Regions from separate parts of the Mesorhizobium sp. M0491 genome, predicted to be linked through region 1. Evidence: riboswitches for the same ligand, from Rfam matches in the RefSeq annotation. Region 1 holds a riboswitch; each other region holds the start of a gene.
The links. A riboswitch is a leader RNA that binds a small molecule or an ion and turns the genes downstream of it on or off. The one in region 1 is predicted to bind cobalamin.

Region 1 (4,210 bases):
AAGAGCGGCGGGCTAGGCCCGCCGCTCTTTTGTAGAAGATCAGCTTCGGCTGTTAACGGCCGAAGAGATTCCGGTCGCTGCCCTGAGGGGCGGACTTCTCCACGTCGCCCGACGAATTGAGCAGCTTCTCGACGAGGCCACCGCTGTTGCGGACCGAGCTCGTATGCGCGCTGTCAACCGAAGTAACCGCAGGCTGATTGGCGCCATTGGAGCCAAAGTTGTCGCTGCCGGCGAACGCGCTGCCGGTGATGGCCAGAACGGCGGCGGCAGCAATAAGGATCTTGTTCATTTTAATCTCCTGAATTCTGGATTTCGCCAGGACGGCAGACACAGCTGCCGTCGCTTGCGAAATTGGCTGTTAGCGACCGAAGAGGTTACGGTCGCTGCCCTGAGCGGGCGTCTGGGCAGCCGGTTCCGAGGTCTTGGTGGAAGCCGTGTACGACTGGTCCACTGCGGCGGCAGGCTGGTTAGAGCCGTTCGAACCGTAGTTGTCGCTGCCGGCGAAAGCGCTGCCGGAGATGGCCAGAACGGCGGCGGCAGCAATGAGGATCTTGTTCATCTTAAATACTCCTGAATGTCTGAATTTCGCCAGGGCGGCGGGCGAGCCCGCCGTCGACTGGGAATCGGCTGTTAGTTGTTGCCGAAGAGGTTGCGGTCAGCACCCTGGGCAGGCGCCTGAGCAGCCGGTTCCGACTTCTTGGTCGAAGCGGTGTACGAGCTGTCGACAGCAGTGGCTGCCGCGGCGTTCGAACCGTAGTGGTCGCTACCAGCGAAGGCGCTGCCGGAAATGGCCAGAAGGGCTGCGGCAGTGAGAATGATCTTTTTCATTTTTGTACTCCAGTATCGTCTTTTTCCGTCCGTCTAGCGGCGTGTCTTGGAAATGAAATCGCGTCGTTCGGACAGCCCCGATGTGGGAGGGCAACCCCGCCTTTTCCAATCACGAAGTTGTTCCGTGTGGACCATGAATCCACACCTTGAAATTGTGCCAAGGGAATCTACGGGTATATTTTTCTTCTTTAAATCAGCATGTTAAGTGTAACCGCTGGATGGATCACTGACTGTTTCAGAGGCCCAGCGTTCACACCCTCCTGCACGCACCGTCAACAGAAACGAACCGTTCGGTTCGATTTTAGATCGAGCTAATAGTCACTTTTCGAAACCGTTAACCTTTTTTGACCCCGCCAAGGGGTCCGATTCGGGGATATCGCAGCCGGCAAAATGGTCATCCGGGAGGTGGATTTCAGCCCGCGACGGTCTGCGGGAACGTTCGCAGGCCGTGTCGCGCCGCATGGATACGATGTCGTTTTCATGCCGACGGCGCGCCCCCGATCGTGGTTAGATCATACCATCTCAGGTGCCGCTTCGTGACGACGAGGCGGAGAATTGGGAAGCCGGTCAGAATCCGGCGCTGCCCCCGCAACGGTGGTGGAGTTCAAGTCGCAACGGGAGACCACTGGGCAACTGCCTGGGAAGGTGTCGCGATGGTCCGCAAGGACAACTCCAGAGCCCGGAAACCAGCCCGAGATTGTTAGACTCGACTGATCGCGGTGGGCGGTCAAGAGGTGGATAGCGCATGTCTGGCACCTAGCCGGCCTGCGTTTCAATCCTTCCTCCATCACCACCAGTTCAGTCCTTAGAAACGAGGACAGGACATGGATACCCGCAACGACATGCTGAGGCTCCTGAAGGGGCGCCGGCAAGGCTTTTCGCTGGAGCAGCCCTTCTACACCGATCCGGACTACTTCAAGCTCGACATGGAGCTGATCTGGTATCGCGACTGGCTGTTCATCGGCCATGATTGCGAACTGCCGAAGCCGGGCAGCTACATCACCGTGCAGATCGGCGACTATCCGGTGGTCCTTGTCCGCGACCAGCACGGCAAGATCAACGCCTTCCACAATTCCTGCCGCCATCGCGGCAGCCGTGTATGCAACACGGAGAAGGGCACGGCGGCAAAGCTCGTCTGCCCCTATCACCAGTGGACCTATGAGCTGGACGGCCGCCTGCTGTTTGCCCGCCAGATGGCCGACGGTTTCGACAAGAGTGATTTAAGCCTGAAGCCGGTCGCCTGCGAGAGCGTCGGCGGCTACATCTTCATCTGTCTGGCCAAGGAGCCGGCGGATTTCGCGCCGATGCGGGCGATGATCGAACCCTATCTTTTGCCGCACCGGTTGCGTGAAGCAAAGATCGCCTTCGAGAGCACGATCGTCGAGAAGGGCAACTGGAAGCTGGTCTGGGAAAACAACCGCGAGTGCTATCACTGCGCCGCCAATCATCCTGAGCTGTGCAAGACCTTCCCCGAGGCTCCGACCGTGACCGGCGTCAACGGCGCCGACAGCGACCCTGAAATGGTCGCGCACTGGGCCAAATGCGAGGCATCAGGCCTGCCGAGCAAATTCCGCATCGATCCGGCAGGGCAGTACCGCGCCACCCGCGCGCCGCTGCTGCGCGATGCCGTCAGCTACACCATGACGGGAAAACGGGCGGTCCAGAAGAACCTGTCCGACAGCGTTTCAACCGACCGCATCGGCTCCTTGCTGCTTTATCATTATCCGACAACCTGGAACCATATCCTCGGCGACCATGCCGTCACCTTCCGCGTGCTGCCGATCAGTGCCACGGAAACCGCGGTGACGACAAAATGGCTCGTCCACAAGGATGCGGTCGAAGGCGTCGACTACGATCTCGCTGAGCTCACCCATGTCTGGACCGAGACCAACGACCAGGACCGTCGCATCGTCGAGGAAAACGCCTTCGGCATCTTGTCGCCGGCCTACGAACCAGGCCCCTATTCGGAGCTGCATGAGGGCGGCGTGATCCAGTTCGTCGAGTGGTACGCGTCGTTCATCGGACCGCGCCTTGCAGAAGGCGACCGGCCGGCCCTGCGCAGCGTCGCCTAGCCCAGGGGACAAGAGGATGAATGCGATGACGGACCTTGGCCTCTATCGCCATCTCGACCAGATGACGCCCTGGAACGACAGGCTGCAGGTGCTGGAAGTGATCGGCGTCAGTGACGAAGCGCCTGACGTGAAGACCTTCACCTTCCGCTCCGACAACCAGACCTGGTTCCGCTACAAACCGGGCCAGTTCGTGACGCTGGAATTGCCGACATCGGACGGGCCGCTGATGCGCACCTACACGCTGTCGTCCTCGCCGTCGCGGCCGTTCTCGATCGCGGTGACGGTCAAGGCGCAGGCGGGCAGCACCGGTACGCGCTGGATGTTCGACCATCTGACGCCCGGTTCGCACGTCAAGGCCTATGGGCCGACCGGCGACTTCTCGCTGCACAGCCACCCGGCGGCCAAATATCTGTTCATTTCGGCCGGCTCCGGCGTGACGCCGATGATGTCGATGCTGCGCTGGCTGAACGACTGCGCGCCATGGACCGATGTCGGCTTCGTCAACTGCGCGCGCCGCCCGGAAGAGATCATTTTCCGCAAGGAACTCGAGCTGCTCGGCAGCCGCATGCCCGGCCTGTCGCTCGGCTTCATGATCGAGGAGCGGTCGAGCCGCGAGGGCTGGTTCGGCCATATGGGCCGCATCGACGCGATCCGGCTGCCATTGCTGGCGCCCGATTTCCGCGAGCGCGAGATCTTCTGCTGCGGCCCCGATCCCTTCATGCGCGCCGTGCGCGGCATGCTGGAAGCCGCCGGCTTCGACATGGCGAAATACCATCAGGAAAGCTTCGCGGCGCCTGCCGTGGAGGAGATCCCGGCGCCGTTCTCGCCGCCGGCGGAAGACGGCGCCGCTGCTGCAGTCGAGGCCGTGACACCAATCCGGTTCTCGCTTTCCGATGTCGATGCCGAATGCGTCGCCGGCCAGACCGTGCTGCAGACGGCACGCGCCTCTGGGGTGCGGATTCCCGCCGCCTGCGAGTTCGGCCTGTGCGGCACCTGCAAGGTGAGGAAGGTCGCGGGCGACGTCGAGATGAGTCACAATGGCGGCATCCTCGATCACGAAATCGAGGACGGCTTTATCCTCGCCTGTTGCTCGAAGCCGCTTTCGGCGCTTGAAATCGAAGCGTGACCGGCTGCGCTCGCCCGGAGCCTGCGCCATCTTGCCAAAAACCCTGCAAATGGTTAGACGCCTGCAACGGTGGGGTTGACCGTAAGGCCCGAAGATCATCTCCGCGGCCTGCTCGGCGGGGGAGCAAATATGCGACAATCCGGCATCTATGCCATTGCCAGCAAGGATATCGTCTTTGAATCCT
Region 2 (4,210 bases), on a different contig from region 1:
CCCCGAGACCGCCTCGCGACTGATCATCGGAGCGAGCAGCCAGGCAGCGCAACGGATCGCCAATTCGAATGACCCCGAAACGACGTCGAAGAAGGTGGTGACGGCGTTCAAGCAACTGCTTGAAGGCCTGCTGAAGAAGCCGGATCCGCAGTCGAATTGAAGTTCTCACCGGAGCTTTCGTGCCGGCAGCTGTTCACGATAGGAATTTTTCTTGACACCATGCCCTCAGCTAAGGTATATATTCGTCCATGGTGCTGATTTGCGCCAGTGACCGGCCGCACAGGCGGGTTTTTCGTTTGATGCTCCGTCAGCCAACGCGCTGGCGGGCTCCGAACCAACCCGTTACCCCGAATTCGTCGCCCTTTGGCGTCAGGGCCGCAATTGACAATCGCCGGGTTGAGTCCATCCTCTTCCACCATCTCTGAGGCGGAGATTCGGGACACATGTGGGATTTCGAGATCGGCCGGTCGGTGTCCATCATGATGCGGACCTGGCCGTTCATCGTCTTTCGCATGATCGTCTATTTCGGCATCACGCTGGCCTATATTATGGCAACCGGCACCGGCGCCTCCGTCGGCTATGGCGTTGGCAATATCTCCACCGATCCCGACGGGCCGCTGTCGTTTGCCCTGTGGGGCGGCGTGGTCGGTTTCGGCGTCGTCTCGATCGCCGTCTACTGGATCCGCGAATACATCCTCTATGTCGTCAAGGCCGGCCACATCGCCGTCATGGTTCATCTGATCGACGGCCGCGACATTCCCGGCGGTCAGGACCAGATCGCCTACGCCAGGGATGTCGTCACCCAGCGTTTTGCCGAAGCCAACATCCTTTTCGTCGTCGACCGACTCGTCAAGGGTGCCATCCGTGCCATCACCGGCCTGCTCGGCGGTATCGCCGCCTTCCTGCCGATACCAGGCCTGAGCGGCCTGGTCTCCTTCATCAACACGGTGATCCGCCTGTCGCTGACCTATGTCGACGAGATCATCCTCGGCTACAACATCCGCATCAATTCAGCCTCGCCCTTCGAGACGGCGCGCCAAGGCGTAGTGCTCTATGCTCAGAACGGCAAGGTCATGGTCAAGAACGCCGTCTGGCTGGCGGTCATCATGTGGGGCATGTCGTTCATCATCTTTCTGATGATGCTGGCACCTGCCGGTGCGATTCTGTTCCTGATGCCTGGCCAGCTCGCCGGCTGGGCTTTTGTGCTCGCCATCGTCTTCGCCTGGGCATTCAAGGCGGCGTTCATCGAGCCTTTCGCCATCGCCTGCCTGATGCAGGTCTATTTCAAGACCATCGCGGGCCAGGTGCCCGATCCGGCCTGGGACGCCCGGCTGGCCGAGGCATCGTCGAAGTTCAGGGAGCTCAAGGACAAGGCGCTGGCCTCCTTCGGCGGTTCGCGCTGGGCTACGGCCGGCGCCACACCCTGATCGGCTGGGCGGATGGTGTCTGGTGAGGCAGGAACGGTGTTGAGGCGCGCCACGGTGGATTTGAGCTGTGTCTCGCCTTGCCCGGAAAAGGTCTCGCTCATGATCAGCTCCGGCAGCGGCAGCCGCCGTCCCCAGCCATGCGTTTCAAGGTCCGGTTTGGGAGCGAACTCGGAAACACGGCCGACGCAGAGATAGGCGACCGGCGTTACGTGATCCGGAATGGCCAACAGCCGCTTCAGCGCCTCAGCCTCGATGATGCTCACCCAGCCGACGCCAACGCCCTCGGCACGCGCGGCCAGCCAGAAATTCTGCACCGCGCAGACGGTGCTGTAGAGATCCATCTCCGGATTGTGCCAGCGTCCCAGCGGCGAACCCTTCGAGCGCTGCCGGTCGCAGGTGATGCAGATGTTGAGCGCGCTCTCGCAGATGCCTTCCAGCTTGAGCTTGCGGTACAGCGCCTGTTTTTCCGCCTCGATCGCCGGCAGTTCCTGTTCTCGCGCGGCCAGGAACAGGTCGCGCACCTCCGCCCGTCGTTTGACATCGCGAATGACAATGAAATTCCATGGCTGCATGAAGCCGACCGATGGCGCGTGATGGGCGGCAAGCAGCAGCCGTGCCAGCACGTCGTCATCGATCGCGGTGGGCAGGAAATGGCTGCGCACGTCACGCCGCGTGAACATGGCGCGGTAGACCGCATCGCGCGCATTCTGGTCAAATCCATCGTCAATGGCAGCGGTCATGTGTTCCGGCATCGCTTGTCCCCTTGCGATTGCAGATTCAAAACTGACAGAGCGTACTTTGTGCGTCCAAGTAGACGCACGTCGCTCTGATGCCATCCGCCTGACCACGCGGATGACAATGCCTGCCAGGCCGGTCTTCTGGCTCGGGATCAACCCGCGTCCGGTGCCTTCCCGTCATCGACAGTGGCATTTACCGGCGCGGTCCCCCTCACAGCGTTGGGCACGCCACGGAATTCAACCGTGTTCCCGATTCTCCCGCTTGCGGCGGGCACCAGGCAGTACCAGGGACCTTACGCCGAAGCGCCCGCGGGGCCAATGCCTGCGGCGACGCGAATGGACGCAGTCGCGATTTTCCCCAGTCATCGGCCGCCCGTGCATGGCCTTTGTCGATCCGGGTCACTAGATTAGGACGATGACCACCCGTCTCTACACCCATCCGATCTTCCTCGAGCATCTCACGCCGCCCGGACATCCCGAGCGGCCCGACCGCTTACGCGCCATCGAGCGCGTGCTCGACGACGAAGCCTTTGCCGGGCTCGATCGTATTCAGGCGCCGGAAGGCGACGAGGCCACCATCCTCTACGCGCATCCCGCCGATTTCGTCGCCCGCGTGCGCGCCGCCATCCCCGACGAGGGGATTGCCCGCATCGATGCCGACACCACTGCCAGCCCGAAGAGCTGGCAAGCGGCGATCACCGCGATCGGCGCCGCCAACGCCGCCGTCGATGATGTCTTTTCGGGCCGCGCCGACAACGTCTTCGTCGCCGCCCGGCCGCCCGGCCATCATGCCGAAAAGACCACGGCGATGGGCTTTTGCCTGTTCAACACGGCGGCGATCGCGGCGCGTTATGCGCAGAAGAAACACGGTGTCGAGCGCGTTGCCGTCGTCGACTGGGACGTGCATCACGGCAATGGCACGCAGGATATTTTCTGGGACGATCCGTCGGTGCTCTATTGCTCGACACACCAGATGCCGCTTTATCCCGGCACCGGAGCGAAGACCGAAACGGGCGCCGGCAACATCGTCAACGCACCGCTGGCGCCGCAGACCGGCAGCGAAGTGTTTCGCGATGCCTTCCTGTCGCGCGTCCTGCCCGCGCTCGACAATTTCGCGCCCGACCTGATCATCATTTCGGCGGGGTTCGACGCGCACCACCGCGATCCGCTGGCCGAGATCAATCTGACCGAGGATGATTTCGACTGGGCGACCGGCCAGCTGATGCAGCGCGCGGCACGCCACAGCGGCAACCGGCTCGTCAGCCTGCTCGAGGGCGGCTACGATCTGCAGGGATTGGCATTTTCGGTCGCCGCCCATGTCGGGCGACTGATGAAAGGATGAATGATGGCCGATGAGACCAACGAAGACGTCAAGGCGATGAGCTTCGAGCAGGCACTCGATGCGCTGGAGAAGATCGTCGATGATCTGGAGCGTGGCGACGTGCCGCTCGACCAGTCGATCAAGATCTATGAGCGTGGTGAGGCGCTGAAGGCGCATTGCGACCGGCTGCTGAAGGCCGCCGAGGACAAGGTCGAGAAGATCAGGCTGTCGCGCGACGGCAAGCCGGTTGGAACGGAGCCACTCGACGCGGATTGAGGCTCGGTCCGAACGATGGCCTCGCCTCACCGGTTTTTGGACATGATCATGATCGAGGATATAACTCGTTCCGATTGAAACAGCTCAAGGACAAGAGGAGATACGGAAGCGATGTGCAGAAACATCAAGACCCTGTTCAATTTTGATCCGCCGGCAACCAATGACGAGGTGCGCGACGCGGCTCTTCAGTTCGTCCGCAAGCTGAGCGGAACCACGCGACCCTCGAAGCAGAACCAGCACGCCTTCGACCATGCCGTCGAAGCCATCGCCGCCTCGGCGCGCGAACTGCTCGATTCCCTGGAAACCCACCAGCATCCGCGTAATCGCGAAGAGGTGGCGGCCAAGCTGCGGGCAAAGGCGGCGATCCGCTTTGCCTGATGCGGCCAGGCGGCCTTCGACCACCGACAAGGAGAGTCCATGAGCTTCTTCCCCGGGAAAGACCCTGAGGC
Region 3 (4,210 bases), on a different contig from region 1:
GGCGACCTTGGCTCGCTGGCGGCCGGACTGGTGATCCAGCAGATCGGCCCAAGGCCAAGGCAGAATTTGCGCCGCGAGGCGGAACGGGCTGGGTTGCTGTAGATGCGCGGGCAACTAACCAGCCGCCCTACTGACGCGATCATCGCAGTGGCGGAACTGTGTCAAAGCTCGCTGATAGCGACAGCCATTCGCTTCGGAGAACTGACCGATTCTGCTGCCGTGAAGCTCGCTGGAAGAGCGGTGCAAGGCGGGCTTGCCTTGACGGCATTCACCGTCATCGAGATCGCCACCGGCATTTTCCAGAAGCTCAGCTTGGGGAAGGCCAGTAAGGTTCCTGAGGTAACGGAGAACTCGCGGCGTCTGTCGGAGCACTTGACTTGCGATCACGTCCCACGATGCCGAATGCGGGCAGACTGGTTCGCCATTGGTATGGGACCAGCGGAATTGGCAGCAGGGCTTCATCTTCGAAGTCGAGCCGCAACGTGTCTCGCTCTTGCAAATCGCAACTCCCTCACGTGGCGACATCCAAGCGTACAGCGAATATCGGCGCGACGTCGAAAGACTCGTCAATCAAGTCAACAACCGGCATGGCACGGACGAGTGGATGCCGATTATCTATGAGAACAGGTCGTTCACCCAAGCTGAGATAGCGGGTCTTTACAGAGCCGCGCGTGTTTGCGTTGTGACGCCGTTGCGCGATGGCATGAATCTTGTGGCGAAAGAATACATTGCTGCACAAGATCCGAGCGACCCTGGCGTTCTGGTGTTATCGAAGTTTGCCGGCGCGGCCGAAGACTTCGGCGAGGACGCCCTGCTGGTAAATCCGAGGCTCTCCGACGAGATAGCTACCGCGATCTCAAGAGCGGCCAGCATGCCGCGCGAGAACGCATCCAACGCGGCGGAGGATGATGGACAGACTTGAAGCGTATACGATCCACCATTGGTCAGCGGACTTCGTTCGGCAACTGGACAGCAGCCGGGTTACGGTCCCTGCGGATCACTTCCACTATGTTGGCTTGGGCTGGATCAGCGAGGCCCAAATGCCTTCGTATCGGACCGAGCCAGAATTGCACACCGCGCTGACGCGTGCACTGGATAAAAACTGGGTCCTGCCGATCGTATGATGCAGAATATGAAGCACGCGAGCTTTGCCTGCATTTGCGCATCCCTCAATGCCGAGCGCTTGGAGAGAGAGATACTTATCCTGACCGCCTGAATGCGGCTTAAGCGGCTTATCGGGACCACAGTCGGGCTTTGCATCAGACCCTTGAGCCAGGCTCCAGTCAGTGTGGTCTCTTGCCGCCGAGCGGAGTCATCACGATTGCCTAGTCACCCGTGATGACGACTGGCGTGCCAATTCCCCTCGGACCACGGTTTGGCGCTCACTCCGAGAAAACCGCTTCTACCACGCACGCACGGCTTGCGGCCGCATCGTTAAACATCGCCACCAATGCGATCTTCTGCATTCTAATGACGTTGTCACGCGCTTGAAGTCTTGTCCGAAATCCTTCATCGGCGACCTGCGAGGTATGTCGCAGCCCGACAGGGATCCATTAGTTGGACAATGGTGGCAGCGGAGCAGCGCCGCCAATGGGCGACTGAATATTTCACAATGTTAGACAAGCGTAAAAGCGAAATCACATAACGACATAAACATTTCGTTATGCGTCATTGACAAAAGAGCGGACTGCTGTGATTGTCTGCGTGTCGTGGTTCTCGCGTGCGGCGCTGCCGCAGCGGAGCTAAGAGGGAAGCCGGTGCAATGCCGGCGCTGCCCCCGCAACTGTTAGCGGCGAGCCAACCCCACTCATGTCACTGAGGCGAATACCCTCAGGAAGACGGGTAGAGGCTATGACCCCGCGAGCCAGGAGACCTGCCACGGCGAATTACGTCCACGGGCGGGGTGTCTCGGTGGCCGCTGCAAGCCGGCGTTCGTGCCGGCCTGCTAGCGCCTTCCTTGTCATCGGCGCCCCAACCATCGGGGTATGACATGACTGACTCTCAGGAAATTCCTGTAGCAACGCTCGGCGTGCCGCGCTTCGGTCGTCGGCGAGAACTGAAATTCGCGCTTGAAAGCTACTGGTCCGGAACATCGTCCGCTGGCGACCTTCTCACGACGTCGAAGGCGCTCCGTGCCGCTAGCTGGGAAGAGCAGCGCGATCGCGGCGTGTCGAAAATCCCGTCGAACGACTTCTCGCTTTACGACCATGTGCTCGACACCGCAGCCATGGTCGGGGCCGTTCCATCCCGTTACGGCTGGAATAGCGGCGAGGTCCCACTTGACATCTACTTCGCAATGGCGCGCGGCAACCAGGGTCAGACGGAGGATTGTGGACACGCTGGTCACCAGGAGGAGGCTCATGGACCTGGTGTAACCGCGATGGAAATGACCAAGTGGTTTGACACCAACTACCACTACATTGTGCCGGAACTCGATGATGATCAGACGTTCGCCCTCTCGTCATCGAAGCCGGTCGATTACTTCCTCGAGGCTAAAGCTCTCGGCATTCACACACGCCCAGTCATCCTTGGACCCATCACCTTCCTCAAGCTGGCGAAATCGCCTGCCGAGGGGTTCGGTCCCATCGCGCTCCTACCGCGGCTGCTGCCCGTTTACGAGCAAGTCCTGCAGAAGCTGAAGCTGTCGGGAGCCGACTGGGTGCAGATCGATGAGCCAGCGCTTGTCCTCGATCTGAACCCGAACGAACGAGCTGCGTTCGAATTCGCCTATGGCCAGCTGTCGAAAGCCGCGCCCGAGCTGAAGATCATGCTGGCTACGTATTTCGGGTCGCTGGGAGACAATCTCGAAACCGCGGTTTCTCTGCCCCTGGCCGGGCTGCATATTGATCTCGTGCGCGCTCCCGAGCAGCTGGAAACGGTGGGTCGGCTCGCTCCGAAGGATCTGGTGCTCTCGCTTGGCTTGATCGATGGCCGCAACGTCTGGCGTGCGAACCTGCCCGCCATTCTCGACCGCATCAAACCGATCGTCGCCGGCTGGCCCTTGGACCGCGTCGAGATCGCGCCTTCTTGCTCGATGCTGCATGTGCCGATTGATCTGCGCATGGAGACGGAACTCGACGCCGACATCAGGTCGTGGCTCGCCTTCGCGGCCCAGAAGACCGACGAGCTGGTCTTGCTGGCCCGGGCCCTGTCCCAAGGCAGGGATGCGGTGGCAGGCGCGTTGAAAGCGTCTGCCGAGGCTGCCGCCACGCGCGTGACATCCACGAGGATCCATGACCCGCTTGTTCAGGGGCGGATCGCTAGCATTGAGGACAGCGCGAAGCGACGAGAGAGCGCTTTTGGCGAGCGCTCCAGAGTCCAAGCCGGCTCACTCGGGCTGCCGCCGTTCCCGACGACGACCATCGGGTCCTTCCCGCAGACGCCGCAGGTACGCAAGGCGCGGGCCGCTCATGCGAAGGGTCAGCTGAGCTATGTCGACTATGAGACGTTCCTGAAGAAGGAGATCGAGGCTGCAATTCGCTGGCAGGAAGAGATCGGGCTGGACGTGCTGGTGCACGGTGAGTTCGAGCGAAACGACATGGTACAGCATTTCGGCGAGCAGTTGTCCGGCTTCGCGCTCACCCAGCATGCCTGGGTACAAAGCTATGGGTCGCGCTACGTGCGTCCCCCCATCATTTTCGGCGACGTATCGAGGCGCAATCCGATGACAGTGCGCTGGTGGCAATTCGCCCAGTCGCTTACGGAAAAGCCCGTGAAGGGAATGCTCACAGGCCCAGTCACCATTCTCAACTGGTCTTTTGTTCGCGACGACGTACCCCGCTCCGAAGCCTGCCGCCAGATCGCGCTCGCCATCCGCGACGAAGTGACGGATCTCGAAAGATCCGGCGCAAGGATGGTCCAGATCGATGAGGCCGCGTTTCGCGAAGGATTGCCACTGCGCCAATCTGACTGGAAAGTCTATCTCGACTGGGCTGTCGAATGTTTCCGGATCGCTTCAACGGGTGTAAAGGACGCGACTCAAATTCATACCCACATGTGCTATTCGGAGTTCAACGAGATCATTCACGCGATTGCTGGAATGGATGCGGATGTCATTTCGATTGAGACGTCGCGCTCGAAGATGGAACTGTTGGACGCCTTCACGAGCTCCAAATTTCCGAACGAAATCGGTCCCGGCGTCTATGATATTCACTCACCACGCGTCCCGGAAGTCGGCGAGATTTCGGACTTAGTCATGCTTGCCCGCGAG

Region 2: it holds a riboswitch for cobalamin, as region 1 does, so the genes downstream of both, bluB (5,6-dimethylbenzimidazole synthase) here and NKI69_RS22200 (aromatic ring-hydroxylating oxygenase subunit alpha) in region 1, are expected to answer to the same signal.
Region 3: it holds a riboswitch for cobalamin, as region 1 does, so the genes downstream of both, metE (5-methyltetrahydropteroyltriglutamate--homocysteine S-methyltransferase) here and NKI69_RS22200 (aromatic ring-hydroxylating oxygenase subunit alpha) in region 1, are expected to answer to the same signal.

Annotation. Positions count from the first base shown of each region.
Region 1 covers NZ_JAMYRE010000017.1:75,208-79,417, forward strand. Annotated here, with positions in the region: gene NKI69_RS22185 (DUF680 domain-containing protein) at 53-289, opposite strand; gene NKI69_RS22190 (DUF680 domain-containing protein) at 359-559, opposite strand; gene NKI69_RS22195 (DUF680 domain-containing protein) at 631-828, opposite strand; cobalamin riboswitch at 1,336-1,537, shown strand; gene NKI69_RS22200 (aromatic ring-hydroxylating oxygenase subunit alpha) at 1,653-2,900, shown strand; gene NKI69_RS22205 (FAD-binding oxidoreductase) at 2,926-4,026, shown strand; gene NKI69_RS22210 (PqqD family protein) at 4,156-4,210, shown strand, end outside.
Region 2 covers NZ_JAMYRE010000023.1:20,894-25,103, reverse strand. Annotated here, with positions in the region: gene NKI69_RS25860 (TetR/AcrR family transcriptional regulator) at 1-160, shown strand, start outside; gene NKI69_RS25855 (hypothetical protein) at 444-1,427, shown strand; partial or broken gene bluB (5,6-dimethylbenzimidazole synthase) at 1,550-2,167, opposite strand; cobalamin riboswitch at 2,279-2,458, opposite strand; gene NKI69_RS25845 (histone deacetylase family protein) at 2,580-3,506, shown strand; gene NKI69_RS25840 (exodeoxyribonuclease VII small subunit) at 3,510-3,761, shown strand; gene NKI69_RS25835 (DUF2277 domain-containing protein) at 3,873-4,139, shown strand; gene NKI69_RS25830 (pirin family protein) at 4,179-4,210, shown strand, end outside.
Region 3 covers NZ_JAMYRE010000004.1:275,844-280,053, reverse strand. Annotated here, with positions in the region: gene NKI69_RS06980 (adenosine kinase) at 1-102, shown strand, start outside; gene NKI69_RS06975 (trehalose-6-phosphate synthase) at 425-922, shown strand; cobalamin riboswitch at 1,694-1,895, shown strand; gene metE (5-methyltetrahydropteroyltriglutamate--homocysteine S-methyltransferase) at 1,991-4,210, shown strand, end outside.